DNA from 3 places in the Pseudomonas hygromyciniae genome. Region 3 is predicted to be linked to each of the others. Evidence: predicted binding sites of a transcription regulator. Region 3 holds the regulator's gene; each other region holds the start of a gene.
What was found. Region 3 encodes FliA, which starts transcription of late flagellar genes. Its sites were predicted from a motif close to CTAAAGTTTNNNNNNNNNNNGCCGNTAA; they were not measured.

Region 1: a site for FliA is predicted at 3,410-3,437, ahead of JTY93_RS00600 (methyl-accepting chemotaxis protein). Genes of this name have one in related genera too.
Region 2: a site for FliA is predicted at 2,254-2,281, ahead of JTY93_RS30265 (methyl-accepting chemotaxis protein). Genes of this name have one in related genera too.

Annotation. Positions count from the first base shown of each region.
Region 1 is NZ_CP070506.1:123,211-128,340, reverse strand. Features, by position in the region: gene JTY93_RS00610 (amino acid adenylation domain-containing protein) at 1-881, shown strand, start outside; gene JTY93_RS00605 (SRPBCC family protein) at 904-1,365, shown strand; gene JTY93_RS00600 (methyl-accepting chemotaxis protein) at 1,416-3,296, opposite strand; rRNA gene rrf (5S ribosomal RNA) at 3,559-3,674, opposite strand; rRNA gene rrf (5S ribosomal RNA) at 3,784-3,899, opposite strand; rRNA gene JTY93_RS00585 (23S ribosomal RNA) at 4,049-5,130, opposite strand, start outside.
Region 2 is NZ_CP070506.1:2,566,561-2,571,690, forward strand. Features, by position in the region: partial or broken gene JTY93_RS29915 (DNA polymerase V subunit UmuC) at 1-48, shown strand, start outside; gene JTY93_RS30265 (methyl-accepting chemotaxis protein) at 201-2,195, opposite strand; gene JTY93_RS11285 (hypothetical protein) at 2,746-3,003, shown strand; gene JTY93_RS11290 (hypothetical protein) at 2,996-3,319, shown strand; gene JTY93_RS29930 (DUF6124 family protein) at 3,390-3,719, opposite strand; gene JTY93_RS11295 (OprD family porin) at 3,643-4,887, opposite strand; gene JTY93_RS11300 (CitMHS family transporter) at 4,983-5,130, opposite strand, start outside.
Region 3 is NZ_CP070506.1:1,737,691-1,742,820, reverse strand. Features, by position in the region: gene JTY93_RS07685 (chemotaxis protein CheA) at 1-292, opposite strand, end outside; gene JTY93_RS07680 (protein phosphatase CheZ) at 305-1,093, opposite strand; gene JTY93_RS07675 (chemotaxis response regulator CheY) at 1,112-1,486, opposite strand; gene fliA (RNA polymerase sigma factor FliA) at 1,655-2,395, opposite strand; gene fleN (MinD/ParA family protein) at 2,392-3,225, opposite strand; gene flhF (flagellar biosynthesis GTPase FlhF) at 3,326-4,642, opposite strand; gene flhA (flagellar biosynthesis protein FlhA) at 4,654-5,130, opposite strand, start outside.

The DNA of each region.
Region 1 (5,130 bases), 1.6 Mb from region 3:
CGGATCTGCGCCAACCGCGCATGGGGCTAGAGGCACAGGTTTATGAATACCTCGCCCGCCAGTACGGTGTGCTGGTACACAGCGCGGCCCACGTCAATCACGTCATGGACTACGCATCGCTGGCCAAGGACAACGTGGAACCGGTGCTTGAATGCCTGCGCCTTTGCGAAATCCACTGCAAGAAAGTGCTCAACTTCGTGTCCACCTTATCTGCGTCAAGCAGCGTCGGGGCCGACGGGCAAGTGCTTGAAGCTCCTGCAGCAAGTACGCCGCCGCTTTACATCAAGAACGGCTACAACCTGTCCAAATGGGTTGCTGAGCGTTTGTTGGGGCGTGCCGCCGCACAAGGTGCCTGGATTAATATCTACCGCCCCGGGAACATCAGTTTCAATAGCCGCAATGGCGTCTGCCAGCCACACAAAAACCGTCTGATGCTGATGCTCAAGGGATCGCTGCAGTTGGGCCGGGTGCCACGCCTGGGATTGAACTTCGACCTGATGCCGGTGGATTTCCTGGCACGTTTCATTGCCTTCCACAGTGGCAATTACGTTGCCGAGCGTAGCGTCTTCAACTTGCACAACCCGCAGCCCTTGAAGTGGGAAGCCTATGTCGAGTCGTTTCGCCAGGCAGGTCATGCGTTCGAGTTGGTGAGCGTAGCGGATTGGCAACACCATCTGCGCAAAGTGGATCGCGAGAATGCCCTTTTCGGTGTGCTCGGGTTCTACCTCAATGGGCTGGGAGAAGACACGGGCGACATCTCAATGATCCGCCATGAGAACGCACGCCACGGTGTTGAACAGATGGGCGCGCAGTACCCGGAAAAAGAACCCGCGCTGTTACGCAGAGGGTGCCAGTACCTCAATGCCATCGGCTTTCTGTGAGCCGCTCCAACAGGAAAAATTTATGACACAGCTGCAACCCGATACGTTGATCAAAAACCCCCAGGGCAAGCCTCTGGTGTCATCTGTGGTGATTGCCTGCAGTGCTTCAACGCTATGGAAGGTCGTGGGGCGCTTCGAGGGATTTGACGCGTTCATTCCTGCCCTGGCGCGCATCACGATGACGGGCAGCGGCGTGGGATCGCTACGCAATAAACACTTCCACGATGGCGGTATCGCCGTAGAACAACTCAACAGCCGCGATGAGCTGGCGATGCACATGACCTGGACGACAATCTATAACACCTTGGGCGTGGCCCGACTGTGGGCGGCGATGAGCGTTGAGTCGCTCGGGGAGAATCTGGCGCGGGCGACCTGGACCATCATCGCCGAACCTGTCGATGCCGGCGGTAAAGATGGATTCGAGCAGTTCATCCAGGATTTCGCCGACCGCGCACTGGATAACGTTTGCCGTTTGCTTGGTTAAAAAAATGGCGCAGTGCACTGCTGCACTACGCCATATTTATTGCCTGGCAATCAGATCTTGAAACTGTCGACCAACTGCTTCAAGCGATTGGCTTGTTGTGACAGCGCATCGCAGTCTTTCAAGGTCTCGTTGAGGTTGGCCACGCCTTGCTGGTTAAGCAGGTTGATCTGGTTGATATCGACATTGAGTGTTTCCACCACGGCGGTCTGTTCCTCAGTGGCTGCCGCCACCGACTGGTTCATGCCATCAATCTCGACGATCCGCTGAGTCACACTGATCAAGCGTTCACCCGCCTGGTTGGCGACCTCGACGCTTTCTTCACTGGAGACCTGGCTGGCGTTCATCGTGGTGACCGCTTCGCGAGAGCCGATCTGCAACGAGGTGATCATCTTGTGGATCTCCTCCGCCGACTCCTGGGTACGGTGAGCCAGGTTGCGTACTTCGTCAGCCACGACGGCAAAACCACGGCCGGCTTCACCGGCACGGGCAGCCTCAATGGCAGCGTTGAGCGCAAGCAGGTTGGTTTGCTGCGAGATGCCTTTGATCACATCGAGAATGTGCCCAATGTTATCGGTGCTGGCATTCAAGGTTTCAATCTGAGTACAGGACAGGCTGATCTTCTGCGACAACTCGGACATCGCCAGGATGGTTTTCTCCACCACTTGGCGACCGTCGTCGGCTTGCTCACTGGCGCCACTGGCATGCTGTGAGGCATCAGCGGCGTTACGGGCGATTTCCTGGGTGGCGGCACCCAGTTCGTTAATGGCCGCGGCAACGCTGTTGGTACGGGCGCTCTGCTCGTCGGAGCCGATAATCGAGGCGTTGGACGAGGCCATCACGCGCTGGGACAGATCGTGCACATGCCTCGTCGCTGAAGACACTTCGCTGATCGAGGCATGGATACGCTCGACAAACTGGTTGAAGGCGCCACCCAGTTCGCCGAACTCGTCCTTGCTTTCCACGACCAGGCGGCGAGTCAGGTCGCCCTCGCCTTGGGCAATGTCTTGCATTGCACGGCCCATGGTGGTCAGTGGACGCATCAGCACCTGGATCAACAGGCTCAGCAATACGGCAATTGCGGTGACGGCAATGAACATCGCGATCAAGGCGGAGGTGCGGAATTTACTCAGGGGAGCGTAGGCTTTGTCTTTGTCGATCGACAGGCCTATGTACCAATCTGCACCCGGCAGGCCGCTGATCGGGGTGAAGGACAGGATACGGTCCTGACCATTGAGGATTACATCCTGGTTAACCTTCTCAATACGGACGCTGCTGCCTGGGTAGATGTCCTTGAGGTTTTTCATCACCTGATCCTGGTCGGGGCTGACGATCACCTGTCCGTCGCCACTGACCAGGAACGCATGGCCAATACCGCCGAAGTCTACCGAGTTGATGATCTTCACCAGGGTTTGCAGGCTCAAGTCCCCCCCTACTACACCGAGCAGTTCGCCATTTTTCTTGACCGGCATCGCGATGGTGACGATCAAGCCACCGACAGCGGCCATGTAAGGTGGCGTCAGCATGGGTTTATCAGCAGCGACCGCTTGCTTGTACCAGGGGCGCTGACGTGGGTCGTAGCCATCCGGCATTTTCGCGTCAGGGCGCTGGGTGAAGACGCCGTTGGTTGAACCGACATAAGTGAACTGGAAGTTCGAGGTGAATGCCGGTTGATCGACCAAGCCGGGAAGGTCGGCATTACTGCCTTGGTGAGCAACGTTCTGCGCAAGATTTTCCAGGACCAGTACCCGACCACTGAGCCAGTTCTGCACGCTGCTGGCGGTCAGGTCACCCGACTGCTGGATGGATGACTCCAGATTTTGCCTGATGGTATTGCGCTGCAGGTAGTCGTTGTACAGCGTGAACAGCGCGAAGGCCAAAACCACGACGCCTGACGCGGCCAACAGAATTTTATGACTGAACTTGAGATTCATTTCATCGACTTCTTTTTGCCAAAAGGGGGTGAGCGTGCCGAATGCAACATTCCATGTACGGTATAGGCGAACTCTACGACCGCTCTATTTCGGTGCGCGCATGGCTCATTAGGCTTTCGGCCAAGACCGGATAAATCTTAGGAATTTGTGGGATAGATCTTCTTATTGCGTGGGAAACCGACGGGCGGTCTGAATAGGGCACCCAGGCCCTAAAACGACAAAACCCCCGCCTGCGTTAGCAGACGGGGGTTTTGGAATTTGATCTTGACGATGACCTACTCTCACATGGGGAAACCCCACACTACCATCGGCGATGCATCGTTTCACTGCTGAGTTCGGGATGGGATCAGGTGGTTCCAATGCTCTATGGTCGTCAAGAAATTCTGTGTACCGGAGCGTTGCGCTAGCAACGGTCCGATGAAATTCATGGACTTCTACATAAACAAAACCCCTGTTTGCGTTAGCAAACAGGGGTTTCGGAATTTAATCTTGACGATGACCTACTCTCACATGGGGAAACCCCACACTACCATCGGCGATGCATCGTTTCACTACTGAGTTCGGGATGGGATCAGGTGGTTCCAATGCTCTATGGTCGTCAAGAAATTCGGGTACTGAGTCGTGGCCAGCTGGCCTCGCTTCAGCAAATTGGGTATGTAATAGAAGTCGGTGTTTGCAAGATCGAACTTTCGGTTCATTTCGTCTTCACACACCGCAATCTGGCCTTTCGACGCAAATTGCTTGGGTGTTATATGGTCAAGCCTCACGGGCAATTAGTATTGGTTAGCTCAACGCCTCACAGCGCTTACACACCCAACCTATCAACGTCGTAGTCTTCGACGGCCCTTCAGGGAACTCAAGGTTCCAGTGAGATCTCATCTTGAGGCTAGTTTCCCGCTTAGATGCTTTCAGCGGTTATCTATTCCGAACATAGCTACCCGGCAATGCCACTGGCGTGACAACCGGAACACCAGAGGTTCGTCCACTCCGGTCCTCTCGTACTAGGAGCAGCCCCTCTCAAATCTCAAACGTCCACGGCAGATAGGGACCGAACTGTCTCACGACGTTCTAAACCCAGCTCGCGTACCACTTTAAATGGCGAACAGCCATACCCTTGGGACCGGCTTCAGCCCCAGGATGTGATGAGCCGACATCGAGGTGCCAAACACCGCCGTCGATATGAACTCTTGGGCGGTATCAGCCTGTTATCCCCCGGAGTACCTTTTTATCCGTTGAGCGATGGCCCTTCCATACAGAACCACCGGATCACTAAGACCTACTTTTCGTACCTGCTCGACGTGTCTGTCTCGCAGTCAAGCGCGCTTTTGCCTTTATACTCTACGACCGATTTCCGACCGGTCTGAGCGCACCTTCGTACTCCTCCGTTACTCTTTAGGAGGAGACCGCCCCAGTCAAACTACCCACCATACACTGTCCTCGATCCGGATAACGGACCTGAGTTAGAACCTCAAAGTTGCCAGGGTGGTATTTCAAGGTTGGCTCCACGCGAACTGGCGTCCACGCTTCAAAGCCTCCCACCTATCCTACACAAGCAAATTCAAAGTCCAGTGCAAAGCTATAGTAAAGGTTCACGGGGTCTTTCCGTCTAGCCGCGGATACACTGCATCTTCACAGCGATTTCAATTTCACTGAGTCTCGGGTGGAGACAGCGCCGCCATCGTTACGCCATTCGTGCAGGTCGGAACTTACCCGACAAGGAATTTCGCTACCTTAGGACCGTTATAGTTACGGCCGCCGTTTACCGGGGCTTCGATCAAGAGCTTCGCGTTAGCTAACCCCATCAATTAACCTTCCGGCACCGGGCAGGCGTCAC
Region 2 (5,130 bases), 830 kb from region 3:
TGTGTCATTGCCCGTGAGATGCCACTTGTGCCAGCGGTCGGGTTGGGTCACGCAGTCGTAGACGACTAAAGGATCCGCTCCAAACGGAGAGAATGCTCAGCAGCGTGCATGAAACACCTCCTGTGTGGCGAGAGCTTGCACTGAGACCTGCCAGGAGAGTCACACTCCCGTGTTTTGCACGGGAGTGTTTCACTCATTTATCAGCGCACCTTGAAACGGTTCATCAACGTAATCACCCGGCCATTGGCATCCAAGAGGCTTTGCGTATTGGTTTGAGTGGCATGGCCACTTTCCACCAGCTCTTCGACCATATGTCGGATCTGCACCATGCTGCGGTTGATCTCCTCGGTCACTGCACTTTGCTGCTCGGCGGCGGTGGCGATCTGGGTGCTGAGGTTGTTGATATGGCTGACCGAGCCGGCCATTTCGTCCAAGCCCGTGTTGACGCGTGCCGTGGCATCCGCCGCCGACTGGCAACTGGCCTGGGTGTTTTCCATTGCCGTCACCGACGAACTCACGCCAGTGGTCAGGCGCGCCAACATCTCGTTGATCTGCGAGGTGCTGGCTTGGGTGCGTGCGGCCAACGCCCGGACTTCGTCGGCGACCACCGCAAACCCTCGGCCTTGCTCGCCAGCGCGCGCCGCTTCAATAGCCGCGTTGAGTGCCAACAGGTTGGTCTGGCCGGCAATCGCGCCGATCACGCCGAGGGTTTCGGTGATACGCGCGGCGTCCTGGCGCATATTTTCCACGGTGTGGGTGGCGCTGGCCACTTCGCCGATCAGAGCGCTGACGCTGGTCGAGGCTTCGCCCACCACCACGCGGGAGCGGTCGGCGTGTTCGTTGGCGCGCTGGGTGAACGAGGCGGTTTCAGCAGCGTTTTGCGCGACGGTGTCGGCGGTGGAGCTCATTTCGGTGATGGCCGTGACCGTCTGATCGGTTTCCGAGGCGTGGCGCACCAGAATCCGGTTGGTCTGCGCCGAGGTCTGCTGCAATTGCTCAAGTCCCGAGGCCATGGCGCCCGTGGCCTGGGTTACTTCGCCGATCATGTTCTGCAGGTAGATGATAAAGCGGTTCACCGAGTGGCCGATGGCGCCCATTTCATCCTCGGCACGGATGGTGATGCGCTTGGTCAGGTCGGCATCGCCGGCAGACAACGCGTCGATATTGGTGCGCAGTGACTTCATGCGTTGCACCAGCTTGCGAATCGCATAGAACGCCAGCAGCACCAGCAGCAATACCATCGGGATTTGCAGCAGCGCCAGGCTGCCGAGCACATCGTCACGCTGGGCGGTGATCAGCGAGGTGGGTAGGGCGGTGGCGAGGAACCAAGGGGTGCCCTCGATTGGGCGCATGTAAAAAGTGCTGGACACGCCCTGGTTGTCGAATTCACCGCGCTGCAGCGCCTGGTCGCGATGGGCAAGGGCCTTGCTGACCTGGGCGGCAAACGCCGAGGTGCCGGTCAGTTCGCTGATGTTCTTGAGCACTACCGGGCTGTTGATGCGCGTACTGTTGCTGATGATCTTGCCGTCGCCTTCGACAATCAGCATCTGGCCGCCGATGTCTTTTTCCTTGCTGGCCACCAGCTCATTGAAAAAGCCCAGGGTCACGTCGATGGTGGCAACGCCGTAGGCCGCGCCGTCTCGCTGGATCGCCATGGCGCAGTTGGTGCGCGGCTCCTGGCTGGCGTCGTCCTTGTAGGCGGCGGCCCAGGCGCATTGGCCACGCGGCGAGGCGAGGCCGCCTTTGTACCAGCTCTGGTCGTAATAATTGGGTGCGGCGTCGCTGTTCCAGAACGTATTCACCGCCAGCTTGCCCGAGGCATCGCGGTGCCAGAACGTGCTGTGCTTGTTGCGCCCCGGCGTGCGCTGGTTGGGCAGCGGCCAGATACCGCCGCCGAAGACTTTCAGCTCGCCATACTGATCCACCAGACCGGGCAGCACCTTGTCGATGGCGTCACTGTCGAGCAGCGGGATGGTTTGGGTGATGGTGCGTTGCTGGGCCTGAACCTTGTTGAGTTCGCCCTGGATCTGCACAGCCACCTCGGCGATGCGGTTGAGCACCACCTGTTCTTCAGTGTGTTTTAACGTGGGGGCGACCAACTGGCCGATGCCCACGACGGTGAGTACCGATAACACCAGGACGAACAGCACCAGGAACAGGGTATAGCGGGTTTGGATGGAGCGCAGTGTGGGCATGGAGGTCGTCCTTACGAAGCATTTATTATCGACGCGGCTTTATTAGAGCTTCGTCGGGTTATCGGCTTGGTAAGGAAGAGCTTTAGGTACGATGGTACAAAGTTAAGCGGCTTGACGGTGACCTTGCGCGCTTGAGCGGCGAGGTCTCCCATTGGGTACGGAAAAGGACCGAAAAGGCGAAAAGGGGACGGATCTATTTTCGACCGAAAAGGGGACGGATCTATTTTCAAATAAATCCGTCCCCTTTTTACTGCTTACTTAACCTTCTTCGGGTGTCCATTTTTCCTGACCTCGGCCCTTGCCGCCAAACCAACGCCAGGATGATGGCGCGTTGTGACTCATCGGTGGTCCCGAGGAGCGCAACAATGTTGAAACCATCTCTACTGGTAACCACGCCCGTGCAAAAGTTGATCTTCATTTTTCTTTACGTTTACGATAATGAATCGATCTATAATTGCGAATTTGTATAAAGGACTGTCATTTTTTACAGGTGTGCGTTTGGAGTTGAGCAGTGATAATCATAAAGGTGGATATAACTGGAGAAAGTAAAATGGCTAAGATTGCGACTGTGATTAAGTCTGCGCACGAATATCATAAGTGGAGTGAAAATCTAGTCACTCACCGATTAGAAACTGCGAGGCGCATTCTTCGCGTGGGCGAATCGGAAGATATTTTGAATTATAAAATTCTCGTGGAGGATATCTATAACTCGCACCAGCAGTTAGCTGTTTATAACGGTGTGTGCAATTTTAGAGCTGATTTTTTTTACTATACATTTGAGTGTGAGCCAGGTGGGGGTGTTGTTTGAAAGATATAATTCAACTGGAAAAACCCTCTATCAGCCGCCGAACCTGCCGCCGAATGGTGACGCTTACGAAGTCCCTGCTCCTGAAATAAAAAGTGCGGGTTGGAGTCGCCCTGTAGGTGATGTCTTTAAAGATATACCCTTGGGGACTTATATTCATCTTCAGTATCCATTACCCAGTTCTGCTAGGATAGAGGAAGGAACCCTTGTGACTTTCAGTGATGAAAGCGTCACGCTAAGATCAAAGACTTATGGAAAGGAAAATGTATTTTATTTTGGAAATTTAGATGCAGTCATTTTTCCACGAGCATGGCAGTAAAAATGACTGGATCAACAAGATCTTCGTGATTCATCAGTTGAGTGTTGAGTTAGTGCTCTTTTGGAGCGGTTTATCCGTTCAGCATTCGCAGACTGGAAAATGGTGAAGTAATAGCAAGTCGCCGAGTCGTGGTAATGGGTTTGTTACGACTCGGCGATCTATCAGCTAAAAATTTAAAAAGGTCAGCTCCTTGTACGCGAGCTTCTCGCGCCATCAGTTTATCCACCAATAAAACCCCCAACTCACTTAACTGGTGAATCGACAACACCACATCTCGCCGATTCATCGAGCAGGCGCTCGACAGTAGGGCCGCGATCGTCGACTTACCAGAGGGCAATGTCATAGGTGAGGTAGAGGCGGTTGCTGTCGCGCCCGCGGGAGAAGTCAGAGCGGTAGACATAGTTGCGCATGCGCACACCCAGCCCCTTGAACGTGCCGGCCTGCACCACGTAGGCCAGTTCGGTATCGCGCTCCCACTCGTTGACCGTACTGGTGGACTTGCCGTCATTGCCGCTCAGGTAGCGCGCAGTGAAGGTCAGGCCGGGCACGCCGATGGCGGCAAAGTTGAAGCCGTAGTTGAGCATCCAGGTCTTTTCGTCTTCCTCGATGAACTTGCCAATGCCGGCGTTGCTGAACGAGTACACGGTGGCGCCGCTGATGTAGGGCAAGCCGGCATCACCGCGCAGGGTCTGGTAGCCGCCGCCGACGGTGTGTCCAGCGATCGCGTAGGACAGTTGGCCGCTGAGCATGTCGTTATCGATTTTGCCTGCGTAGGCAGAGCCGCTATCTACGCTGTTGAAGTAACGCAGGTCGCCGGTCAGCACGCCACCGGCCAGCGGCAGGTCGTGCTGGATGCCGGCGAAGTTTTGCCGGTAAAAGTTCTCCAGTTCCCCGTAGTAATAACTCAAGCGGGTGTTTTTTCCCCATTTGTACTCGGCCCCGGCATAGTTGAAGTCCCCGGATTTTTCCCCGCTGTAGCCGTCAGGTACGATCGGCACACTGTTGGTGGAATCGCGCAATTTGAAACGGTCCAGGTGCCCGCCGGTGACGGTCAGGTTTTCGATGTCGTTGCTGCTGATCTGAGTGCCCTGGTAGGTCTGGGGCAACAGGCGTGCGTCGTTGTAAATCAGCACCGGTGTTTTGGGCAGCAGGGTGCCGTACTTGACGGTGGTTTTGGCGAACCTCGCTTTTGCGGTGGCGCCAGCGCTGGCAAATTCGCCGGCTGCGCGGCCGTCGTCATGCACCGGCATCAGCCCGGTGCCGCTGCGACCGCGCCCTGAGTCGAGTTTGACGCCATAGAGCCCCAGGGCATCCACGCCGAAGCCGAGGGTGCCTGCGGTAAACCCGGACTGATAGTCGAGCAGGAAACCCTGGGCCCACTCGGTGCGCTCGCTTTTTGCCGTTCTCGCGGCGCGTGCGCTCATGCCGTGTTCGTCGCGAAAGTTCTCGTTGAAATACACATTGCGCAGTTGCAGCTTGAGTTTGCTGTCATCAATAAAGCCTTCGGCATTGGCACCGGCGATGGGTAGCAGGCCGAACGCGCAAAAAAGGGCCCGGCGGGTATACATAGGGTTCATGGCAGACGTCTCGTTGTTGTTATTTGGCGTGCAGGGCAGCACGCGCCCCGTGAGCGAGGCGCGTTGGAACGCAGCAGGAAGATGAATCAGTTAAACAGGCTGATAGCCCCGGTCAGCAAGGCCAGCGCGGTAACGACCAGGGAGGTCAGCACCGCCCATTTGACGGTGGCTTTCTGGAAGTCGCCGATGTCGCGGTCGACCATGCCCACCAGCAACAAGGTCGAGGCCACCAAC
Region 3 (5,130 bases):
CGTCCAGGGCTTCGAGGATCACGTCCATCAATTCCGAATCAACGTGCCGCTCACCCTTGCGCAGGATGTCGAACACGTTTTCGGCGATGTGGCAGCACTCCACCAGCTCATGGAGCTGGAGGAAGCCGGCGCCCCCTTTTACAGTGTGAAAACCGCGAAAAATTGCATTGAGCAGGTTCGCATCATCCGGTCGGCTTTCCAGCTCGACCAGTTGCTCGGACAACTGCTCTAGAATTTCGCCGGCCTCTACAAGGAAATCCTGAAGGATTTCTTCATCGGCGCCGAAGCTCATATTGCGTGCTCCTTAGAAGCCTAAACTGGACAGCAAATCGTCTACGTCATCTTGACCTGACATAACGTCTTCACGTTTATCGGCATGAATCTGCGGACCTTCACCCTTGGCGAGGTGTTTTTGTGGATCTTTTTCCGAGAGGATCGCTTCGCGGTCATGTTCAATGCCGGCAAAACGGTCGACTTGGCCAGCCATCAGCACCAGTTTGAGCAGGTTGCTTTCCACTTCGGTGACCAACAGGGTCACGCGCTTGATCACCTGACCGGTGAGGTCCTGGTAATCCTGGGCCAGCAGGATGTCATTGAGGTTGCTGGAAACCGTGCGGTTTTCCTGCTCGCTGCGTGACAGAAAACCTTCGACCCGACGCGCCAGCTCACGAAATTCTTCAGCACCGACTTCGCGGCGCATGAAACGCCCCCAGTCAGCGCTCAACGCCTTGGCCTCATTGGCCATGCCGTTGACCAGGGGCGTGGCGTTTTCCACCAGGTCCATGGTGCGATTGGCTGCCGCCTCAGTCAGCCTGACCACATAGGACAAGCGTTCGGTGGCATCAGTGATCTGCGAGATTTCCTCGGCCTGGGGCATGTGCGGGTCGATCTGGAAATTGACGATCGCACTGTGCAACTCACGGGTGAGCTTGCCCACTTCCTGGTACAGGCCGCGGTCGCGGGTCTGGTTGAGCTCATGGATCAACTGCACTGCGTCGCCGAACTGGCCTTTTTCCAGGCTTTCGACGAGTTGGTGAGCATGTTTTTTCAGGGTCGACTCAAAGTCGGCCTGCGATGATTCTTTATGCTCCATAGCTCCCCCGTGGCAGCATCAATGACCGATGCGTTCGAAGATTTTTTCAATCTTCTCTTTCAAGGCCAGTGCAGTGAATGGCTTGACCACGTAGCCGTTGACCCCCGCCTGGGCGGCTTCGATGATCTGTTCACGCTTGGCTTCAGCGGTCACCATCAGCACAGGCAGGCTGCGCAGTTTTTCATCCGCGCGCACGTGGCGCAGTAGATCAATGCCGGTCATGCCAGGCATGTTCCAGTCAGTTACCAGAAAGTCGATGCTCCCGCTGTTGAGGATCGGAATCGCAGTAATGCCGTCATCCGCCTCGACCGTGTTAGTGAACCCAAGGTCACGCAACAGGTTTTTTATGATCCGCCGCATCGTTGAGAAGTCATCAACGATGAGGATTTTCATGTTCTTGTCCAATTCGACCTCCAAGCAGTCTTAAACGCGTCCAGCACCTGGGCGCGCCATATCATTCAACAGGCATTACACAAAAAGGACTGCTAGGGCACTCCACGAGCCGCTCCCGCCCGGCTCGCGCCCTGGCGGTTATCGTTCACAGTGTCCCCACACTGCCTGTCAGCGCGCTCGCCACTCTCCCAAACGCCCCCGCAAGCGGGCCGCGCATTGGCTATGTAGCTGGCTGACCCGCGATTCGCTGACCCCCAGGACCTCACCGATTTCCTTGAGGTTCAGCTCTTCGTCGTAGTACAGCGCCAACACCAGCCGCTCACGCTCCGGCAGATTGGCAATCGCGTCCGCCAGGGCGCCCTGGAAGCGTTCATCTTCCAGGTCGCGTGAAGGCTCCTGGTGAGCGCTCGCGCCGTCCTCGTGCAGCCCTTCATGTTCGCCGTCCTGTAGCAGGTCGTCGAAACTGAACAGGCGGCTGCCCAAGGTATCGTTCAAAATCCCGTAGTAATCGTCGAGACTCAATTGGAGTTCGGCCGCAACTTCGTGATCTTTAGCGTCGCGACCGGTTTTTGCTTCAATTGAGCGAATTGCGTCACTCACCATCCGGGTATTGCGGTGGACCGAACGCGGCGCCCAATCACCTTTACGCACTTCATCGAGCATCGCGCCACGGATACGGATACCCGCATACGTCTCGAAACTCGCCCCCTTGCTCGCGTCGTACTTGGTCGACACTTCGAGCAAGCCGATCATCCCGGCCTGGATCAGGTCTTCGACCTGGACACTGGCGGGCAGGCGTGCCAGCAGGTGGTAGGCAATGCGCTTGACCAGAGGCGCATAGCGCTCGATCAATTCGCCCTGGCTGTCACGCGCTGATTTTTTGTAAAGGTTGTAGCCGCTGGCTGTCATAGCACCGGTCCTGCACTCGTCTGATGCACCAATCGCTCGACGAAAAACTCCAGATGCCCCCGGGGATTGGCGGGCAGTGGCCAGGTATCGACCTTCTGAGCAATTGCCTTGAACGCCAACGAGCATTTCGAACGAGGGAACGCTTCGTAGACTGCACGCTGCTTTTGCACAGCCTTGCGCACACACTCGTCATAGGGAACTGCGCCGACGTATTGTAAGGCGACATCGAGGAAGCGATCCGTGACCTTGGTCAACTTGGCGAACAGGTTGCGCCCTTCTTGTGGGCTCTGGGCCATGTTGGCCAGCACACGGAAGCGGTTCATGCCGTAGTCACGGTTGAGCAGTTTGATCAGGGCGTAAGCGTCGGTGATCGAGGTGGGTTCGTCGCAGACCACCAGCAACACTTCTTGGGCGGCGCGCACGAAGCTGACTACCGACTCGCCAATCCCGGCAGCGGTGTCGATCACCAGCACGTCGAGGTTGTCGCCGATATCACTGAAGGCCTGGATCAGGCCGGCATGCTGCGCCGGGCTCAGATGCACCATGCTCTGGGTGCCGGAGGCGGCCGGGACGATACGAATCCCCCCTGGCCCCTGCAACAGCACATCGCGCAGCTCACAGCGGCCCTCTATGACATCGGCCAGGGTGTGTTTGGGCGTCAGTCCCAGCAGAACGTCAACGTTCGCCAGGCCCAGGTCGGCATCCAGCAGCATGACGCGGCGGCCAAGCTCTGCCAGGGCCAGGGACAAATTCACTGACACGTTAGTTTTCCCGACGCCACCTTTGCCGCCGGTCACCGCGATCACCTGTACGGGATGCATGCTGCCCATGTTCTTTCTTTACCTTGTCTTGCTTAGCCGCAGGCTACATAGGGTGGCCGCGGTAGCAGACCATCGATGTAGGTACATTGCACTGTGTTTCATGTTGCCTTCAGCCGACCCGCTTGGCTGGGTTGTGATAGAGGTCGGCGAACATATCCGCCATAGCCTCTTCACTGGGTTCATCCTGCATTTGCACACTGACTGCACGGCTGACCAACTGATGACGGCGCGGCAGATGCAAGTCATCCGGGATCCGCGGCCCGTCGGTCAGGTAGGCGACCGGTAATTCATGGCTGATGGCAAGGCTCAACACTTCGCCAAGGCTTGCGGTTTCATCCAGCTTAGTCAGGATGCAACCGGCCAGCCCGCAACGCTTGTAGCTGTGGTACGCAGCAGTCAGAACCTGTTTTTGGCTGGTTGTTGCAAGTACCAGGTAATTTTTCGACTTGATCCCGCGCCCGGCCAGGCTTTCCAGCTGCATGCGCAACGCCGGATCGCTGGCTTGCAGGCCGGCGGTATCGATCAGCACCACGCGCTTGCGCAGCAGCGGGTCGAGGGCGTTGGCCAGGGATTGGCCCGGGTCGACATGGGTCACCGGTACATTGAGGATGCGGCCCAACGTCTTGAGCTGTTCCTGGGCACCGATGCGGTAGCTGTCCATGCTCACCAGCGCAATATTGTGGGCGCCGTACTTGAGTACATAACGGGCGGCCAGCTTGGCCAGGGTGGTGGTCTTGCCCATGCCGGCAGGGCCGACCATGGCAATCACGCCACCTTCTTCAAGGGGTTCGATTTCCGGGGTCTGGATCATCCGCGCCAGGTGGGCCAGCAACATGCGCCAGGCTTGGCGAGGCTCTTCAATGCCGGTGGTCAGCTCCAGCAGGTCGCGCGACAACGGGCCGGACAAGCCGATGCGTTGCAGACGACGCCAGAGATTGGCCTGTTGCGGCTTGCTGCCTTGCAACTGGTTCCAGGCCAGCGAGCCCAACTGCACTTCCAGCAGTTCGCGCAGGCCATTGAGTTCAAAGCGCATCGAGTCGAACACGCGCTGGTCGACCGCAGCGGCCGGTGCTGGCGCGGCGGGACGTGGCGGCTCGACGAAAGTCGGTTCTACCAGTGGCTCGGCCGCAGTCAGCGGCAGGCCGGCAAACAATTGGCGATTGGTGGTCGCATCGCTGTCGCCACGCATGCTCAGCTCGGCCTGGGCCGAGACAATGCGCGAGGCGGTCTTGCGCAACTCGTCTTCGAGTTCCATGTTCGGCACGCGCGGCGCCAGGGCCTGGGGTTTGTAATCCAGGGCAGCCGTCAGCTCGACACCGCCGGCAATGCGGCGGTTACCGATAATAGCCGCGTCGGCGCCCAGTTCATCACGAACCAGCTTCATGGCCTGACGCATATCGGCGGCGAAAAAACGCTTTACTTGCATAACCCACTACCTCAGCCGTTGGGCCCTACTGTCGCGACGATAGTCACTTGCTTATTGTCAGGAATTTCCTGGTAAGCCAAAACGTGCAAATTTGGTACTGCCAAGCGTCCAAACCGCGACAACATCGCCCGGACGGGGCCTGCCACCAGCAGAATCACCGGTTGGCCCTGCATTTCCTGGCGCTGTGCGGCGTCGATCAACGAACGCTGCAGCTTTTCAGCCATGCTTGGTTCCAGCAGAACGCCCTCTTCCTGGCCCTGTCCTGCCTTCTGGATACTATTGAGCAATATTTGTTCCAACCTTGGTTCCAAGGTGATCACAGGCAGCTCAGAGTCAAGCCCTACAATGCTTTGGACGATGGCACGCGACAATCCGACGCGCACCGCTGCCACCAGCGCGGCAGTATCTTGACTCTTGGCGGCATTGTTGGCGATAGCCTCGGCAATGCTGCGAATGTCCCGCACCGGCACCTGTTCGGCCAGTAGCGC